DNA from 3 places in the Labrys methylaminiphilus subsp. lupini genome. Region 3 is predicted to be linked to each of the others. Evidence: riboswitches for the same ligand, from Rfam matches in the RefSeq annotation. Region 3 holds a riboswitch; each other region holds the start of a gene.

Region 1 (3,269 bases), 480 kb from region 3:
TATAGGCCTCCTCCCCTTCCGCCGAGATGTCGATCTGCGCCGGCAGATTGGTCTTGGTGTTCTTCTCCTCGAACATCGACAGCGGCGCGAGCTGCGAATAGCGCAGATTCTTCTTCTCATAGGCATCGCGGATGCCCTGGGCGATGGCACCCTCGTCCTCACCTTCCGTCCAGACCTTGCGGCCTTTCTTGGCCATCACGATGGCCGTGCCGGTGTCCTGGCACATCGGCAGCACGCCACCGGCGGCGATGTTAGCGTTCTTGAGGAGGTCATAGGCGACGAAGCGGTCATTGTCCGTCGCCTCGGGATCTTCCAGAATGTTGCGCAATTGCTGGAGATGGCCGGGGCGCAAGAGATGATTGATGTCCATGAAGGCCTGCTCGGCCAGAAGCCGCAGCGCCTCGCCATCGACCTGCAGAATCTCGCTGCCTCCGAGCTTTTCGACCCGCACGCCCTCGCTGGTCAGCTTGCGGTAGGGCGTCTCGTCCGCTCCCAGGGGGAACAGGGGAACGTGGGGATAGCGGGAATTGGCAGCGGAATCGGCAGGCATGGAGAGGATCTCCGAACAGAGCGTTTTGCGATTTGACGGCTTCGGCAAGAATCGCAAAGACGCGTCAAAACAAGGAGCTAGAGCAAACAAGCGTTTCCGTCTAAACGCACTTTGCTCCAGGACTGGCAGAGGCGGCGCAGGGGCGCCACCGGTTTGGGCCTGATTTAGTCGCTTTTCTCGCCGCTGCCTATGATCAATTGGAATCGTTCCATGCTGAAGGCTCCTCGGCCTTTCGTGCACTGCCAGACGAGGCACTCAGGCAGGCGCCGCCATCGACACCGGGCTTGTGGTTGCGATTGAAGCCGAGCAAAGGCCGCCGCGAGGTCGCGATCCAGGGGTAACCTATGATCGCACGGCATGCCTATATAAACATGTCTTTATGTCGACCTTGACTTTCACGACGTCTTGTCGTTTGCTTGCCCAGTCGAGGTTCTTCCATTCTCGCAATGGAAGCTAAGAGGGAAGCCGGTGCGATGCCGGCGCTGCCCCCGCAACTGTAGACGGCGAGAACTTGCCTCATCATGCCACTGCCTGCCCTGCGCAGGTGGGAAGGCAGGCAAGCTCGGTGAGCCGTGAGCCAGGAGACCTGCCCCGACGAATGTAAACGTCCTCGGGCGGGGTGTCCCGGTGGTTGCTTGACCAAGTCAATGTCCTTGGCCGCGTCAGGCGCTCCCGTACGGCCTTTGCCCCCAGTTCTTCGTGGGGTCTGCCGATGTTCAAGCTTCAAACTGCCATCATGCGTGAAGGTGCAGTCGATCCGACTGCTCGACGACGAATGCGTTGCGGCGTGCCCTGACGGTACGCCGCTCCCTCCTCGATCCGATCCATTCACCACGAACCGGGACCTATCGGTCACCGGCCGGAGACGCGCATGTCCATTCCCATTTCGACGCTCGGCACGCCACGCATCGGCCCACGTCGCGAACTCAAGACGGCCCTCGAAGCCCACTGGGCCGGAAGGCAGAACGAGACCGCCTTGCTCGCAACGGCAGCCCAGTTGCGCGCCAGCAACTGGGCTCGACAGAGCCTGCTCGGCGTTACCCATATCCCGTCCAATGACTTTTCGCTCTACGATCAGGTTCTCGATATGAGCGCCGTGGTCGGTGCCATCCCCTCTCAATATGGCTGGGAGGGTGGCTCCGTCCCGCTTTCGACCTATTTCGCCATGGCGCGCGGCAGGCGGGGCCATGACGATCGTGGCCATGACGATCGTGGCCATGAGGGCTGCAGCCATGGCGGCGGCGGTGTCCCCGCTCTCGAGATGACCAAATGGTTCGACACCAACTATCACTACATGGTTCCCGAATTTCGCCGCGGCCAGGCCTTCGAACTCGCTTCGGCCAAGCCCATTGACGAATTCAGGGAGGCCGCAGCGCTCGGCTTCCACACGCACCCCGTGCTCATCGGCCCGGTGACCTATCTGCTGCTCGGCAAGAGCAAGGACGAGGGCCTGGATCCGCTCACCCTGCTGCCAGGCCTCTTGCCCGTCTATGCCGAGATCCTGCGCAGGTTGGCCGCGGCCGGCGCGGACTGGGTGCAGTTCGACGAACCCTGTCTCGTGCTCGATCTCGACGAGAACGCGCGGGCCGCCCTGCGCCATGCCTATGGCGTCCTTTCCAGCACGGTCTCCGATCTGAAGATCATGATCGCGACCTATTTCGGCGGCCTCGGCGACAATCTCGACCTGGCACTCGACCTGCCCAGCGCCGGCCTGCATCTCGACCTGGCGCGGGCGCCAAGCCAGCTCGGGCAGGCGGTCGCACGAGCCAGCGCCGACAAGGTGCTATCGCTGGGCGTGATCGACGGGCGCAATGTCTGGCGGAGCGACCTGACTGCCCTTCTTGATCGGATCGAGCCGGCGGTTGCAGCCCTCGGCCCCCACCGCGTCGTCCTCGCTCCGAGCTGTTCCCTGTTCCACGTTCCCTACGATGTCGAGGCCGAGAGCGCGTTCGATCCTGAACTCCGCAGCTGGCTGGCCTTCGCCGTCCAGAAGATCGGAGAGCTGAAGACCCTGTCGACAGCCCTGGTCGACGGGCGGCGGGCCGTCGCAGATGAACTCGCCCAATCGGACGCAGCAGCTGCGGCCCGCCGTATATCCGCTCGTATACATGATGCCGGCGTCGCCGCCCGCATGGACGGGCTCACGCCGGCCATGAGCGAGCGCCGGCATCCCTACACGCTGCGCCGCCGGGCCCAGGAATGGCTCGGCCTGCCGCAATTTCCCACCACGACCATCGGTTCCTTCCCTCAGACCGACGCCGTGCGCAAAGCACGCGCTGACCACGCAAAGGGCTGGATCGACGACGCCGACTATCAGCGTTTTCTGCGACAGGAAACCACCCAGGCGATCACTTGGCAGGAAGAGATCGGCCTCGACGTTCTCGTGCATGGCGAATTCGAGCGCAACGACATGGTGCAGTATTTCGGCGAGCAACTGGCCGGCTATGCCTTTACCCAGCATGGCTGGGTCCAGAGCTACGGCTCGCGCTGCGTGCGCCCGCCGATCATCTATGGCGATGTCTCGCGTCCCCGGGCCATGACGGTGGAATGGGCACGCTTCGCACAATCCCTGACCAAGCGTCCTGTCAAGGGCATGCTGACCGGACCGGTCACCATGCTGCAATGGTCCTTCGTGCGGGACGACCTCGAGCGCGAGCAGGTCTGCCGGCAGATCGCCCTCGCCTTGCGCGACGAGGTCGGCGATCTGGAACGGGCCGGC
Region 2 (3,269 bases), 800 kb from region 3:
AGGTCGCTATCGGTCAGCGAGGCGAACACGATCGCGCCGGGTGCCTGACCCAGATCGATGGCGGCCTCGCTGGCGTCGAGCGAACGCGTATCGGCCGGCAGCAGATGCATCAGCCCTCCAGCGTCTTGCGGATGCCGGCCTGGTCGATACCCTTCTCGCCGATGATGACGAGGCGGCTCGAACGGGTTTCCTCCGGCGCCCAGGCGCGGTCGAAATGCTGCGAGAAACGGGCGCCGACGCCCTGGACCAAGAGGCGCATCGGCTTGCCGTCGACAGCGACGAAGCCCTTGATGCGCAGGATATCATGTTCCTCGGCCGCCGCCTTCAGCTTGTCCACCAGGGCATCGGCATCGAGAATGGCGGGCAGGTCGACGATGAAGGTATCGAAGTCGTCGTGGTCGTGCTCGGCCTCGTGGTCGTGGTGGGAGGGACGCGCCTCCAGATCGTTCTCGGCCGCGGCCCCGAGGCCGAGCAGCACGGCGGCATCGATGCGGCCCTCGGAGGTGCGCACCACCTTGACGGCGCGCGGCACCGTCTTCTCGATGTCCTTCTCCACGCTGTCGGCTTCGCCGGCGGAAAGGAGATCGGCCTTGTTGAGCACGACGAGGTCGGCGCAGAGGAGCTGGTCCTCATAGACCTCCTCGAGCGGATTGTCGTGGTCGAGGGAGGCGTCGCCCTCGGCCTGGCGCTTGAGCTCTTCCGGATCATCGGCAAAGCGTCCGGCCGCAACCGCGGCGCCGTCGACCACGGCGATGACGCCGTCGACGGTGACACGCGAACGGATCGCCGGCCAGTTGAAGGCCTTGACCAGCGGCTTGGGCAGAGCGAGGCCAGAGGTCTCGATCACGATATGCTCGGGCGGGTTGGGGCGCGACAGCAACATTTCCAGCGCCGGCACGAAATCATCCGCCACGGTGCAGCAGATGCAGCCATTGGCGAGTTCGACGATGGCGTCTTCCGGGCAGCTCTCGATGCCGCAGGACTTCAGGATATCGCCGTCGACGCCGACATCGCCGAACTCGTTGACGATCAGCGCCAGCCTGCGGCCATTGGCGGTGGCCAGCAGATTGCGGATCAGCGTTGTCTTGCCGGCTCCGAGAAAGCCGGTGACGATGGTGCAGGGAACTTTGGTGTGCGCGTTCATTCGGCGGCGTCCTTGAGTGTTGGCATGGGTGGGATGCGCGCGATCATGCTGCGCTTGAAGACTTCAGGACGGCCGCGCCAGGGCATCAGGCCGTCGGTGGAATGGGCCAGCAGGCTGACGCCGGTGAGGACGTCGGGGCCGCTCTCGGCACTGAGATCACCGAAGACATAGGTCCAGGTACCTTCGGCCGTGAGCGCCACCGTGCAGGAACGCTTGCAATTGCCCAGACATTCGACCGGCTGCAACTCGACGCCTTCAGGCAGCATGCCGGCGAGCGCATCGCGCAGCCGTGCCCCCTGGCGCGGCGCGTCGGGATCGTCGCCCTCGCGCCTGCAGGTCACGCAGACGAGCAGCCGAACTGGAAGAGGTGTTTGTGGCATCGGCCCTGTTCATCGCCGCCGAAGCGGATGGAGGGCGCGGGACCGACGGCGAGGCCGACGATCGTCCGGGAAAACGGAACCGGCCTCCGAGGCGCCCCGCCCGGACCGGTGACAAGGTTGCGAACGGCAGGTCTCCTGGCTCGCAGCTCATCGCCCCCCGCCGCCTTCCCGGTTACCCAGTGGCCTCGAGGCGGGGCGCTCGCCGCTTACAGTTGCGGGGGCAGCCGCGGCTTTGGCATCCAAGGCAGCCATCGACTGGCCGCTCTTCATCCGCACCGCATTCCCTCTTCTCTCATAACGAGAGACCGATCGTGGCTGACATAAGGGGTGTGCGGACGGGCTTGTCAATGTTCCCGCTTCCAAAGCACGCGCAAAATCCGGCATAAAGGGCGGCGACGTCGCCACACCGACGAGGTTGCCATGCCCGAAGAGAAGCTGCCGCCGATACCGTCATCCGAGCCGCAGAAGATCGACGTCATCTTCCGTGGCGGTTCGGTGACGGCCATCGGCGTCGTGCTCGCCTTCTCGCTGGGCTTTCTCAACAACTGGGCATCGCAGCCAGGAACCTGGATCCCGGAAGACCTGGCCGCCGTCTTTCTCATCGGGGGCGGCATCATCTTCCAAGTCTGGGCGCTGGCCGGCATGCTCTCGGTCAAATCACTGGAGGCGCCAGTCTATCGCCGCATCGTGCGCACCTTCATGATCGGCCTCATCCTCGTCTCGGTCGGCGTCCTCGTCGCCATCGCCGGCGACGCGCTCGGCTATAGCCGGATCTGGTTCAAGCAATAGGCCGGGGGCCCCTTCGCAACTGGCGGCCACATTTCTCGACCGTTTCCAGACTGCACAAACTCTCACGTCTGCGTTACCCGTCACCCCGCCGCCATGATTGCCGCCACAATTCTGCCTTCCCGCAATCGCCCACCAGAAGGCCGACGCCGATGGGCCCGGCACTTCTGCCCGGCATCAGCCGCTGGAAGGCCTGCCCATGGTTGCCATCACCGTCAATTCGACCGTCCACCGGCTCGACATCGAGCCCGAGACCCCTCTGCTCTGGGTCCTGCGCGATGAACTCGGCCTCACCGGCACCAAGTTCGGCTGCGGCATCGCCCAATGCGGCGCTTGCACCGTCCATGTGAACGGCGCCGCCATCCGTTCCTGCCAGACCCAGATCGGTGACGTCGACGGCGCCACCATCACCACGATCGAAGGCCTGTCGGCGGACGGCAAGCATCCGGTCCAGCAGGCCTGGCTCGCCGAGGACGTGCCGCAATGCGGCTATTGCCAGTCGGGCCAGATCATGGCCGCCGTCGCCTTCCTGAAGGATACGCCCACCCCCACCGACGCGGATATCGACAACGGCATCACCAATATCTGCCGTTGCGGCACCTATCCGCGCATTCGCGCCGCCATCCATCGCGCCGCCGAACTGATGAAGGGATGAGGCCATGAACGCGATCGACCGCACGTCCACCGCGCTGAGCCGGCGCAGCTTTCTCGCCATCGGCTTCTCTGCCGCCGGCGGCCTGATGATCGGCGGGTTCATCCCCGCTGCATCACAGGCCCTTGATATCGCCGACCAACCCTGGGGCGGTGCTTCCACCGACGGCGAGATCAATGCCTGGATCCTGATCGAGCCCGACGACACCGTGATCATCCGCGTGGCGCAATCGGAAATGGGCGAAGGCATCTTCACGGCCCTGCCGATGATCGTCGCCGAGGAACTCGGTTGCGACTGGGCCAAGGTG
Region 3 (3,269 bases):
CCCGCGCCGGTCGCCCAGACTTTCTTCGTCGACGACGATGTGCGCGCCAAGACCAGGCTCGATTCGATCGTCACAGTGGTCGACGCCAAGCACCTGCTCGGCGAAATCGAGACAGCGCATGAGGCCCAGGAGCAGCTTGCCTTCGCCGATACCATCCTCCTCAACAAGACCGATCTGGTCACGACCGAGGAACTCGAACGGGTGGTGAAGCGGATCCGTCGCATCAATCCCACCGCTACCCTCCACGAGACACGCCGCTGCGATATCGCGCTCGACAAGGTGCTGGATCGCGGTGCCTTCGACCTCGACCGCATCCTGGAAGCCGAACCCGATTTTCTTGCAGGATTCCATGACCATGAGCATGACGACCATGTCGGCAGCTTCGCCCTCGTCGCCCGGGAATCGCTCGACCCTGGCAAGTTCATGCCCTGGCTGAACACGATCGTGCAGCAATTCGGCACCGACATGCTGCGGCTGAAAGGCATCATCGCCTTCGACGGCGATCCCCAGCGCTTCGTGGTGCAGGGTGTGCATATGCTGATCGAGGGCGATCATCAGCGCCCCTGGAAGCCAGAAGAGGAGCGCAGGAGCCGTCTGGTGTTCATCGGGCGTAATCTGCCGAAAGACGTGATCGAACAGGGGTTCCTGGCCTGTCGGGCCTAAAGCGTTTTGCTCCAGGTGAGGGAAGGCGCGCGCTGGGGCGGGAAAACAGGGCTCGCCATCGTCCGCCACCCGCTTTGCATATTCGCTTGACCGCGATCGGGACACCCCGGTAACTGTGGCACTGACGGTTCCCGTCGGGTGCGAGCCCGATGGGAGTAATAGGGAACACGGTCCGGCTTTCTCGAAGCCCATGCCGTGGCTGCCCCCGCAACTGTAGGCGGATTGCCGAGCATCCTCGTGGCGCCAAAAGCGCCATGCCACTGTGGGTGACCCCATGGGAAGGCAGAGGCAAGGCCGATATCCGCGAGCCAGGAAACCTGCCGTCATCTCGATCAATCCCATGTCACGGGCGGGGATGCCCGGAACAGGAGACAATGTGACGTTTCTTCCCGCCATCTCGGGCCGTCGCCCACCTGTTCCCTCCGCTTCGCGCCATCAGACCCTCTGCCACAGCCTGGCCTGAGGACGTTTCCCGTTTTCGGCCCTGCGCCGAACAGCGCCATCTTCCTATCGCGAACCGAGAGAACGTCATGACTTTTCCCAAGACAAGGGCCCGCTGGAGCAAGGCCCGCTGGTCGAGCTTCGCCGTCATGCTTGCGGCCGGCTTCAGCCTGACGCTGAGCATCGATCCAGCCGCCGCCCAGGCGACCAAATATCCGCTCAAGATCACCAATTGCGGACGCAGCGTCACCTTCGACCATGCCCCGCGGCGCACTGTCTCCGTCGGTCAGAGCGGTACGGAGGTTCTCTACCTTCTCGGTCTTGCCGACAAGGTGGTGGGGACGGCCGTCTGGTTCGGCCCGGTTCTGCCGGGCTATGAAGAGGCCAACGCCAAGATTCCGCGCCTGGCCGACAATGATCCGAGCTTCGAAAGCGTGATCGCCAAGAAACCCGACCTCGTGACCGCCCAGTTCCAGTGGCATGTCGGCCCCAGTGGCATCGTCGGCAAGCCCGAGCAGTTCGAGGAACTGGGTATCCCGACCTATGTTTCGCCCGCCGATTGCGTCGGCAAGGACAATTCCAGCGGTGGCGACGGCACGCGCGGCACCCTTTTCACCATGGATCTGGTCTATCAGGAGATCAGGGAACTCGCCGAGATCTTCGACGTGCAGGAGCGCGGTTCGAAGGTCATCGCGGACCTGAAGGCACGCGAGGAAGCCGCCCGCCGCAAGATCGCCGCCGGCGATGGCAAGGTCTCGGCTGCCTTCTGGTTTTCGAGCGCCAAGGTCGATGTCGATCCCTATATGGCCGGCAAGAACAGCGTCCCAGGCTACATCATGTCCGTCCTGGCTGTCCGGAACATCGTGGAAAGCGAGGAGGAATGGCCGAGCGTCGGTTGGGAGACCGTCGCCAAGGCCGATCCCACCATCATCGTCGCCGGGAGGATGGACCGTCGCCGCTATCCCGCCGACGACATCGCCGTGAAGCTTAATTTCCTCAAGACCGATCCGGTGGCGAGCCTGATGCCGGCCGTCAAGCAGGGCCATGTCGTGGAAATGGACGTCCAGGCCATGCAGCCGAGCGTGCGCGTCGTCGACGGCATCGAGATGCTCGCCGATGCCATCCAGCGTTTCGGCCTGAAGCGTTGAGATGAACCGCGCTGTCACGCGATTGCTGGCAATCGGCATGCTGGCGCTGGCCGTGCTGGTGTTGGCGCTCTGGCTGGGCGCCGCCATCGGCGAGACGGCCATCCCGATGGAGGTGGTGGCCAAGACGGCGGCCAACCGCCTGTGGGGCGCCGGCTACATTCTCGATCGCATCGATGAAGGCATCGTGTGGAACTACAGGCTGAGCCGCGCCGTCGTCGCGGCCTGCTGCGGCGCGGCCCTGGCGCTGTCGGGTGTCGTGCTGCAGTCGCTGCTGCGCAATGTGTTGGCCGATCCCTATGTGCTCGGCATCTCGGCCGGGGCATCGACGGGGGCGGTCGGGGTCGCCATTCTCGGCCTCGGCGCGGGATTTTTGAGCCTGCCGGCCGGCGCCTTTCTCGGTGCGCTGGTGGCCTTCGGTTTCGTCGCCTTGCTGGCGATGCGATCGGGGCGCGGAACCGGCGCGGTGATCCTCGCAGGCGTGGCGGGGTCTCAGCTTTTCAATGCCCTGACCTCCTTCATCGTCACCAAGGCGGCCAATGCCGAACAGGCGCGGGGCATCATGTTCTGGCTGCTGGGCAATCTTTCGGGCGTGCGCTGGCCGGATGTCTGGCTGGCCCTGCCGATCACGGCCGTGGGGCTGCTGGTCTGCCTCTGGCACGCTCGCGCGCTTGATGCCTTCACCTTCGGCACGGAATCGGCGGCATCCCTCGGCATTTCCGTCCGGCGCGCTTATGTCGTGCTCGTCGGCGTCGCGGCGATGATGACGGCGGTGATGGTCAGCATCGTCGGATCGATCGGCTTCGTCGGTCTGGTGATTCCGCACGCCGCGCGGATGGTGGTGGGCGTGCGCCATGGGCGATTGCTGCCGGCCAGCGCCCTGATCGGCGCCGTCTTCATGATCGTCGCGGACATTCTGTCCCGGATCATCATCCCCGGCCAGGTCCTGCCGATCGGGGTGATCACGGCCCTTGTCGGCGCGCCGGCCTTCGCTCTCATCCTCAGCCAGAGAAAGGCGAC

The links. Region 3 has a riboswitch for cobalamin ahead of ACN6KF_RS13360 (ABC transporter substrate-binding protein). Riboswitches for the same ligand answer to the same signal wherever they lie in the genome.
Region 1: another riboswitch for cobalamin. It lies ahead of metE (5-methyltetrahydropteroyltriglutamate--homocysteine S-methyltransferase); the one in region 3 lies ahead of ACN6KF_RS13360 (ABC transporter substrate-binding protein).
Region 2: another riboswitch for cobalamin. It lies ahead of ACN6KF_RS17240 (DUF1636 family protein); the one in region 3 lies ahead of ACN6KF_RS13360 (ABC transporter substrate-binding protein).

The regions. Positions count from the first base shown of each region.
Region 1 is NZ_JBMDIH010000001.1:2,360,837-2,364,105, forward strand. It holds gene ACN6KF_RS11165 (fumarate hydratase) at 1-550, opposite strand, end outside; cobalamin riboswitch at 961-1,158, shown strand; gene metE (5-methyltetrahydropteroyltriglutamate--homocysteine S-methyltransferase) at 1,422-3,269, shown strand, end outside.
Region 2 is NZ_JBMDIH010000001.1:3,645,381-3,648,649, forward strand. It holds gene cobN (cobaltochelatase subunit CobN) at 1-110, opposite strand, end outside; gene cobW (cobalamin biosynthesis protein CobW) at 110-1,144, opposite strand; gene ACN6KF_RS17240 (DUF1636 family protein) at 1,141-1,524, opposite strand; cobalamin riboswitch at 1,633-1,849, opposite strand; gene ACN6KF_RS17245 (hypothetical protein) at 1,945-2,313, shown strand; gene ACN6KF_RS17250 ((2Fe-2S)-binding protein) at 2,510-2,965, shown strand; gene ACN6KF_RS17255 (xanthine dehydrogenase family protein molybdopterin-binding subunit) at 2,970-3,269, shown strand, end outside.
Region 3 is NZ_JBMDIH010000001.1:2,843,562-2,846,830, reverse strand. It holds gene ACN6KF_RS13365 (CobW family GTP-binding protein) at 1-663, shown strand, start outside; cobalamin riboswitch at 772-1,002, shown strand; gene ACN6KF_RS13360 (ABC transporter substrate-binding protein) at 1,194-2,252, shown strand; gene ACN6KF_RS13355 (FecCD family ABC transporter permease) at 2,254-3,269, shown strand, end outside.